Regions from separate parts of the Lysinibacillus sp. FSL K6-1151 genome, predicted to be linked through region 1. Evidence: a T-box and tRNA genes for the amino acid it is inferred to sense, from the RefSeq annotation. Region 1 holds a T-box; the other regions hold tRNA genes.
The links. A T-box is a leader RNA that pairs with one kind of tRNA and senses whether it is charged. The one in region 1 lies ahead of argS (arginine--tRNA ligase), so its partner is inferred to be a tRNA-Arg.
Positions count from the first base shown of each region.

Region 2: it encodes a tRNA-Arg, which carries the amino acid that the T-box ahead of argS (arginine--tRNA ligase) is inferred to sense. The anticodon was not compared.
Region 3: it encodes a tRNA-Arg, which carries the amino acid that the T-box ahead of argS (arginine--tRNA ligase) is inferred to sense. The anticodon was not compared.

Region 1 covers NZ_CP152040.1:2,308,510-2,311,793, forward strand. Annotated here, with positions in the region: gene MHI04_RS11235 (MFS transporter) at 1-739, opposite strand, end outside; gene MHI04_RS11240 (metalloregulator ArsR/SmtB family transcription factor) at 1,001-1,300, opposite strand; T-box leader at 1,414-1,632, shown strand; gene argS (arginine--tRNA ligase) at 1,671-3,284, shown strand, end outside.
Region 2 covers NZ_CP152040.1:3,323,242-3,326,525, reverse strand. Annotated here, with positions in the region: gene MHI04_RS15995 (DUF2071 domain-containing protein) at 1-151, shown strand, start outside; gene MHI04_RS15990 (hypothetical protein) at 166-816, opposite strand; gene MHI04_RS15985 (glucose 1-dehydrogenase) at 909-1,655, opposite strand; tRNA gene MHI04_RS15980 (tRNA-Arg) at 1,876-1,949, shown strand; gene MHI04_RS15975 (hypothetical protein) at 2,351-2,887, shown strand; gene MHI04_RS15970 (hypothetical protein) at 3,076-3,284, shown strand, end outside.
Region 3 covers NZ_CP152040.1:3,788,194-3,791,477, reverse strand. Annotated here, with positions in the region: gene MHI04_RS18285 (HPr family phosphocarrier protein) at 69-326, shown strand; gene clpP (ATP-dependent Clp endopeptidase proteolytic subunit ClpP) at 944-1,534, opposite strand; tRNA gene MHI04_RS18275 (tRNA-Arg) at 1,842-1,916, shown strand; gene MHI04_RS18270 (basic amino acid ABC transporter substrate-binding protein) at 2,417-3,205, shown strand; gene MHI04_RS18265 (amino acid ABC transporter permease) at 3,274-3,284, shown strand, end outside.

The DNA of each region.
Region 1 (3,284 bases):
ACATCGTAAAATACAGAGTAAATAAGATAATGGCCTGAATAATGAACGTATAGCGCAATCTACCTAAACCGTTATGCTGAGCAATCTTGCCAGCTAAAAGATTACTAAAGATTGAAAAGAAGCCATAGATTAAGAGAACAATACCTATGTATTTCGTTTCAATACCAAGTTTTTGTTGTAAAATGGGCGTAATAAAAGTATAGATTGTGTATGTTCCAGCAATCGTAAAAACAGGAATGAAGAATGCTAGAATGATTTTAGGTTGCTTAAATAAACTTAATTGCTCTGATAGTGAACTTTTTGTTGCTTTGATATTTCGAGGTAGCACAAACATGCTGATGATAAAGGCAATCCCGCCTAAAGCTGCCGTTAACCAAAATGTCATGTGCCAATTACTCCATTGTCCAACCATTGTTCCTAGAGGTACACCCATGACGTTGGCAATGGTAAAGCCCACAAATATGAAAGCAATGATAGAGGATCTTTTTTCTTTTGGCATACTATCATTCGCTATGGACATGGCTAATGCTGTAAGTACGCCGCTGACAACAGCCGTAACAACTCTGGAAGTTATTAAAATACCATAGGAACTAGAGAGGGCACTTACAATATTTCCAAGTATAAAGAGGGAAATCAATACTAACATGAGTGGATATTTTGCAAATCTACTAACAAAACCGGTTAAGATGGGTGTACCAATCGCATAGGCGATAGCAAATCCAGGAACCAGCTGTGGCAATTGGTATACTTAAATCTGTAGAGACCTCCGTTAATAATCCTACAATAACAAATTCACTTGTTCCCATGACAAACGTTAATAAGGTTAATGTGAAGGCTAAAATTTTATGTTTATTGCTAAATGCATTTTCTTTATTCATAATCAAAAAACATCACTCCTTTATATCAATATATCGAGAAATTTCGATATATTGTGCAAATGTCTATAGCGTATCTATTTATCGTGAATAATCGATATGGCATTTTAAACAGAAACCCAATTTTAATCATTTTGGGTATCTGATACAAGAAACGAGGCAATTTGATGAATCGTTTCTTCTTTTAATTTATAATATGTCCATTGACCATGACGAAAAGATTCGAGAAGTCCAGCCTTTTGCATCATATTTAAGTAGTGAGAAACGGTTGATTGAGAAGTTTTAGCTTTCTCCTGAATATCACCAACACATACGCCTCCTTCGATACTCACTTTTGGGAAATGTTTCTCAGGTTCCTTCAGCCACTGTAAGATGTTTAGCCTAGTCTCATTTGATAACGCTTTGAAAATTTCAATTGGTTCCATACCGCAATAATATATCGAATTATCTCGATATGTCAATTGCTAAGTACCGACATTATATTTTAAAAATGGTTGACGTCAATAAGGAAGTCCTGTAATATATGTCAAAATCATAGAAAAATTCGATGAAGAAGAGAGTAATTGATGGACAACTGGCAAGCGAGTTAGGGGTGGTGTGAGCCTAATGCAGAAACCATGAATGAAGCGCACTTTGGAGAAGATTCTCGAACAAGTAGTAGAGAATAGCGGGGCGTCACCTCGTTAACAATGGAAAGTGGTCATATTAAATGGCAACTAGAGTGGTACCACGGGATTATAATGCTCTCGTCTCTAATTTTAGAGACGGGGGCTTTTTTATTTGGACAGGAGGAGGATCAAGATGAATAAACAAATCGCTGAAAGTATGGCAGAAGTAGTAAATCATCAATTAACAGCAGATGATATTGCGTCATTATTAGAAAAACCAAAAAGCTCGGAGCTAGGGGACGTGGCATTTCCTTGTTTTACCTTAGCAAAAAGATGGAAAAAGTCACCACAAACTATTGCAGCGGATATAGCAAGTCAATTAAACAATGACAATATCCAGCGTGTGCAAGCTGTTGGAGGCTATGTCAATATTTTTCTAGATCAACAAAAAGCGACGCAACAAGTGCTAAGCAACATCATGCAAGCAAAACAATCATATGGAACTAATCAAACGGGGATGGGAGCTGTCGTCCTAGATTTTTCATCTCCTAATATTGCGAAGCCATTCTCGATGGGGCATTTACGTTCAACAGTCATTGGGAATGCTTTAGCCAATATGGCAGAAAAAAATGGTTATCAAGCGATTCGCATCAATCATTTAGGGGACTGGGGTACACAGTTCGGTAAGCTTATTGTGGCTTATCAACATTGGGGTGATAAGCAAGCCATTACCGCGTCACCAATTGTGGAGCTATTAAAGATTTATGTGCAGTTTCATGAAGAGGCAGAGCAAGACCCAGCACTGATTGAACAGGCACGTGCCGCTTTTAAAGCATTGGAGGATGGCGATGCAGAGGCACTGGCATTATGGCAATGGTTCCGAGATGTATCATTAGTAGAATTTCAATCAATATACGAGTTGCTAGGAATTCACTTTGATGCTTTTACAGGAGAAGCCTTTTACAATGACAAAATGAAGCCTGTTGTGACAGAACTACAAGAAAAAGGGCTCCTAGTGGAATCAGATGGGGCGTATGTTGTGGAGATGGAGGAAATGCCCCCATGCTTAATGACGAAAACAGATGGAGCCACGCTTTATGCGACACGCGATTTAGCTGCCGCCCTGTATCGCCAACAGCACTACCAGCCAGAAAAGATTTTCTACGTTGTTGGCAATGAGCAATCCCTCCATTTTAAACAACTTTTTCAAGTCATCGAAAAAATGGGCTATGTTTGGGCCAAAAATCTACAGCACGTCCCATTTGGGATGATGCTCAAGGATGGCAAAAAAATGTCGACCCGTAAAGGCAAAGTGGTGTTATTAGCAGATGTGCTAGCAGAGGCCATTGCGACGGCGAAGCGTAATATCGAAGAGAAAAATCCCCATCTTCCTAACAAGGAGCGAGTAGCCCAGCAAGTTGGGGTTGGCGCAGTTATATTTAATGATTTGAAATACCATCGCCTCAATGATATTGAATTTTCGATCGAGCAAATGATGAATTTTGAAGGTGAAACAGGTCCTTATGTACAGTATACGTATGCCCGTCTTTGCTCCATTTTAGAAAAAGCAAACGCCCCAGCTGAAGTGATGACCTTCCAGCCATTAGGAGAGCAGGCTTGGCCAATTGTTTTATTACTGGAGCAGTTTCCGAAAGTGGTAGCTACGTCTTTTGATCAGGCTGACCCGTCCCAAATAGCGAAATATGCCTTACAATTGGCCCGTTTATTGAATAAATATTATGCCCAACAGAAAATATTAGCGGATGATGAATATCAAGCGTCACGTCTAGCACTTTGTTCA
Region 2 (3,284 bases), 1.0 Mb from region 1:
ACCATGGGAATTACAGCGGGCAAGCGCAACGATTCACAGTAATACATTAGCTTCTTTTATGAAGGGGAATTTTCAGGGAATGCAGCCTATTGCTCATTTTGCTAAAAACAAAGTAGCGAAAGTTTTTCCACCAGTAGTTGAACGCAAATAAATGGGATTTTTACATTAAAAAAGATAACAAAATTGCATCACAATGGCGCCAGCAATCATATCTGACATGGCTAGAGCTTCTGCTTCAATTTCATCAAAAACGTCTATATCAGCTTGATAATCTTTCTGGATCATCGTCACGGCTTCATTTTTCGTTAAAGCTAAATGCGTATAAAACATTTTTTGGACAGCCTCTCTACTTAAGTAAGGATTAATCGTATGCAAAAATAGCGCAATATCATCTGCATTGCGATACCATTCCTTCTCTTTTGCTTCCGCTGTGGTAGCCTCTCCTTTAGAAGCAGCTGTCACTAATTGAGCAGCCAGCAGCAGATGTTCTTTAATTAATGCTGTATATCGATCTGCTATAGAGTCGCCGTAAAAGGGACGTAGACAATTTCCTAAATCAGTCGCATTTCGTAACAGACGCTGCTGCACAAAAGGAAGATCAGGTAAATTGAAGACAATGCTAATAATCGTCATTCGCGTCCAATTGACATGCTCCATCCAAAGTAAGCGATTCATCGCCATAAAATCAGCTTCGGCTTTACTGATACAGCGCCGGTAATCATGTGCATGTAAAAAGTGACGAATCGGTGCCGTATATTGAGTAGAGGGGGCTTGATACAGCTGGCTTAATGAAAACCCATTTGAATAGGGGGACAAGGCTTCACTCCTTCTTGTTCTTTCTCCTACAGTAGCATACTCTAAGGAAACTCTGGGTATGAAGAACAAGTAAGGAAGAGCAAATGACAAAACTACTCTTCATACATCATTTTCTTTGTCATGCCGCCATCGACCGTAAGATTAATACCTGTCACAAAATGATTTACGGGGTTTGTTAAATAGAGACAAGCCTGTGCGATATCTTCAGGCACACCAACCCTTCCTGATAAATGCTGTACATGATCGACTGGTCGAAGTGCCTCATAATCGCCTGTTTCAATCCAGCCAGGCGAAATACAATTCACCGTGATTTGATCAGGACCTAAAGACCGCGCTAAAGCATGTGTTAACGCCACAATACCACCTTTTGTAGCCGCGTAGGCTTCTGTATTAGGTTCTGACATCTCAGCCCGTGTAGATGCTAACGAAACAATCGAACCACCTTTCACATTGTGCCTCATCACCTTCGCAGCCTCTCTGGCACAGAAAAAGGCACTCGTTAAATTTGTGTGTAGTAGATGATTCCACTCCTCAAACGTCACATCATAAGGAGAGATATGCTGAAACTGCCCAGCATTATTAATTAAAATATGAATAGTCCCATATTGCTCAACAGCTCGTTGCATTAACTGAACGATATCCTGTTCCTTCGTTACATCTGTTTGAACAAATAAAACAACGTAGCCTTGTGCAAGCATATCCTGTTCTAATTGTTGACCTAAACCGTCATTTAAATCAGCAATTACCACCTTTGCGCCATGCCGTGCATATGCAAGTACAATCCCTTTGCCAATCCCTTGTGCGCCACCTGTAACAACAACGACCGAATCCTTAAACATCTACATACCTCCCAATTTTTTATCGCCAATAGTGTAGCAAATATTTTCATATTCGTCTTCTTGAGAGGAGTAAGACATGGTATAATCGAAGCTGTGGCAACATATGATGAACAATATGAGGCAAACCTTGCCTACATAGTAAAATTAATGTTGACATTATGCCATAAAGTACATATAATAAGTATTGTCCTTCCTATGAAATACATAGAAACGACACCATGTCTCAGTAGCTCAGCTGGATAGAGCAACGGCCTTCTAAGCCGTCGGTCGGGGGTTCGAATCCCTCCTGGGACGTCAATAACAAATCAAAGGTTAATTTTTAACCAAATTGAAAAGCGCTTGAAACCTTATGAACAATAGGTTTTGAGCGCTTTTTTTGTTTATATTAATATTTTTAAGAATCGCATAGAATAACATATAAAAAATAAATTAGGTAAACAAAATGTAAACATGGTGAACAAAGAAATTAAAATGGAACAGACGAATTGATAAAAGATCCTACAGTTAAAGATCGTTATACAAAAGAATTTGTTTCGTTTAAAGAAGGACAAAGAGTTAGGGTTGCAATTCAAAAAGGGAGTTCATGGTCAGGGTCATATTCAAAGTATGATTGGATTATAGTATCAATGTTCCCTGTATTTTAAATTTATGTTACAATCTATATTATGGAAATTTTTAAAGAAAGTGACTATGGGATGGGAAATAATAAAATTATACAAAATGTGAAACAAACTATTTCTGGGATTGAAATTGGGTATTTTACCACTGCCAAGAGTTATATTTACGATGAATATTTTAAATATTTTAATGATGAGGATCAAGAAACTAAAAAATATGCATTACTACTTTTTACATGCATGTTAGGTAACTGGTATAATAAATCGACTTTTGTCTTTAAACCTGAAAAGGAACGTTTACAATATAACAATGAAAAAGGAGCAAAATTTTTTAATTTTGAGGACTATATAACTTCATTGTTAGATAACTATCAAAATATTAAACGAGAATTTCCTTATATGTTTGAAATTATTGTTGTTTATTTACTTCTGATAGAGAAAGATAAACATTTGAGTTATGAAGAATGGTTTCCGGAAATTAATCCAGAAATATTTAAAGAACTCAGGGAGGAAATTTTAATTCCCAACAGAAATTTGGTCAATGATTGCCATCCAATAAAATATTTATTTAGAGAAGTTGGAATAAAACCTTTTTTCAAAGGTGATTTTTTTTAATGAATAAATACTAAAACCACATTCAAAAAAGAGTGTGGTTTTTATTTTGTTAATTCATAAAAATAAATAGAAAATGAATTTCTTAATACTAGGGAAGTTCGCAAAAAAAACAGTGTGAATTGATCAAAAGCGTTGATTACTTCCATCCTATTTGTCCCATGATATGGATAGATGGGGGGTGTTGGTTAATGGATTATGAATATACTGTAAAGTTTTACTTTGAAGAAAGTCGTGAAGAAGAATATAAAATCAAGACTAATATTGGACAAGAAACTTTTGCAGAAGAAATTACTAATGGATTCAATGAGAAGTCCTGGTATTCATTTACTGAAACAGAAAATTATAAAACGGTATTAATTAATACTAAAAATGTTTATAAGGTATCAGTAGTGCAAGA
Region 3 (3,284 bases), 1.5 Mb from region 1:
GTTCTTTTGCTAGTAAGTGAGGTAAGATAAAACTAATAGATGAACGGTAGTGAAGGGGAGTTTTGAGTATGATTGAGAGAAGAGTCCAGGTCAAATTAAAATTAGGACTACAAGCTAGACAAGCAGCACTATTTGTGCAGGAAGCAAATCGTTTTAGTGCGGATATCTTTCTGGAAAAAGACGAGAAAAAAGTAAATGCCAAATCCATTATGGGTGTCATGAGCTTAGCAGTCGCTAAAGGCACTGAAGTTACTTTAAGTAGTGACGGCAGCGATGCGGAGCAAGCGGTTACAGCATTGGCTACAATTATCGAAAATGAAGACTAACATTCATTGAACACAAAAGGCATCACAGAGCAAATCTGTGATGCCTTCATAGTGTTGAAAAACAAAACCATCCATAGCGTTTTTGTGAAAGGCGAAAATGGATTTCCATTGCAGGCTACTTGCTTTCCTGTGGGCGAGCGCCGAGCAGCTTCCTCCGCTACCGCTCCGTTTAGAGGCTCGCCTGTCTCGCTATCCCACGGGAGTCAAGTAGCCTTCCACCCCAATCCATAAAAATGTTTCTTTTTAGAAAGGTTTTCAAATAAAGTGAAGGTATTCACTACGCTTTATGGAGAAGTGTTGTCATCCATCACTTCTCCGCATTGAAAATAAGAGCCTATCCTCTTTCTAATAATATAAATAAAGGGCTATTTTGTTCAGGAAAAGACACTTTTGCAGAATGGTTGATGGGAGTGGAGCCAGCGTCACTCCTAGGGGATTAGCGTCCTAGAGGAGCCCCTGGAGCGAATGCAGTGATCAGCGGACACCCCCTGGAAAGGACGCTGGCGGAACGGAAATCAACCCCTCGCCTTTCAAAATGGCTGTTTCTGCCGTTGACATCACCTTTTTTCAACAACACGAAAGGCATCACAGAGCGAGTCTGTGATGCCTTCTCATTTTTATTTATTATCGCTACGGTGCATAATGTGATCGATTAAACCATATTCTTTAGCACGTTCAGCAGTCATGAAATTATCACGATCTGTGTCTCTAGCAATGACTTCAAGTGGTTGGCCTGTGCGTTCAGATAAAATGCCATTTAATTTTTCACGTAAGAATAAAATACGTTTAGCAGCAATTTCAATTTCTGTCGCTTGACCTTGTGCGCCACCTAGTGGTTGGTGAATCATTACTTCTGCATTTGGTAATGCAAAACGTTTACCAGGCTCACCAGCAGCTAGTAAGAAAGCACCCATTGATGCAGCCATACCAATACAAATTGTTTGAACTTGTGGTTTAATGATTTGCATTGTGTCATAAATAGCCATACCAGCCGTAATTGATCCACCTGGTGAATTAATGTAAAGAGAGATATCTTTATCTGGATCTTCCGCTTGTAGGAAAAGAAGTTGTGCAACAATGGAGTTAGCCACATTGTCATCAATAGCACTTCCTAAAAGAATAATACGGTCTTTAAGTAGACGTGAATAAATGTCATATGCACGTTCACCGCGACTTGTTTGTTCAATAACTGTAGGAATTAAATTCATGTTAAATCCTCCTTAAAAAACTAAATTCGAATACCTTTGCTGAAAATTTCCATTGTTATTTCAGCTGTATCCTTATCATACACATTATAGTCAGGGAAGGTCAAATATTAACCCTGCTAAAGTGAAATAAAAAAAATAAAATGTTTTTGCATTCTATGGTTGAATTATATGTGATAGGCTTGTATAATAATTGAGGTTATAAGTTTAAAGTACAGTACACTATTTTGCAGGTATGCTTCAAAAAATGAGGGTTATCTACATCATGCTTTTCGTAAGCCTAGAGTGAGTACTTTTTTTTTGTGCCTTTGCCCTCGTGGTGTAATGGATAACACGTAAGATTCCGGTTCTTGCACTGGGGGTTCGATTCCCTCCGAGGGCGCCATTTTACTGAATATAGATAGACTTGTTATAGCTCATCTCCTAATAAGTAGTTTAGCAGCCTGCTTAGCGGAGATCGAGAGGGAGATATAGGTGCAATACTGTCCTAGTTGGCATTATTCCCCTATTTATTCCTTTCAAACCTTCAAAAAAGCAATAACTCCAAATTATTTTTTAGTGGACATACTGTACGTGAAGACTAGAAATAGTCGAGAAAAAGAATCCTATCTGAGGGGATTCTTTTTTTTTGCCTAAATTTATCGAAATTTGGTGTGGATTGTAGTGTATATATATTAATTTTAGATTAGATTTCTTGTTATTTATACATGTTTCTTCTAATTATATAAGTTTATTATAAATTAATATGAAAAAATATTTAGTTTTATGCGAAAAGTTGTTGTCTAAATACTATAATATTAATATAATTGACCTAATAGTCTAACATTTCCGAATTGCGAAAAATAATACGCATTTCGGAAAATTATCGAAATAGGGGGAAATACAATGAAGAAAACAGGTTGGATGCTACTGATGATGGTTGCAGCATTAACATTAGCACTTGCAGGATGTGGTACAAAGGATGGTGCATCTTCAGGAAGCTCATCTTCAGAAGATGGTAAGAAAATATATAAAGTTGGTACAGAGGCAACTTTCGCACCATTTGAATCTGTTGACGATTCAGGGAAAATTGTGGGGATTGATGTCGATGTTTTAAAAGCTATTGCTGATGAAATGGACTTTGAAGTTGACTGGAATAACATTGGTTGGGAGCCAGTTTTCCAAACAATTAAAAACGGTGAAACAGATATTGGCGCTTCAGGAATCACAATTACTGAAGAGCGTAAAGAATCATTTGATTTTACAGAGCCTTATTATGAGTCTCAATTATTGATTGTTGTAAAAGAAGATTCAAAAATTAAATCTCTAGCTGAACTAAAAGATAAAAAGGTATCAGTACAAATTAATGCTACAGGTCATATGGCGGCGAAAAAGCTACAAGGGGAAGCAAGTACAAATATTATGGCGTTTGAAAGTCAACCAATCGCAATTCAAGAGATGTTAAACGGTAACGTTGATGCAGCTATTGGAGACAATGCGGTAGTTTACGAATACATTAAAGCGCATCCAGATCAAAAACTAAAAGTAATCGAAGATGATGCATTTGAAAAAGAATATTATGGCTTTATGGTTCAAAAAGGAAACAAAGAGCTATTAGATAAATTAAATGAAGGTCTTAAAAAGATTAAAGAAAACGGTAAATTAAAAGAAATTACAGGTTCTGATTTCAAGTAATAAATGAATGATGACGCCCCTAGTATGCTAGCGGCTCATTCACTTTAAAGGGGAAATGGGGTTTTCGGATGGACATCTT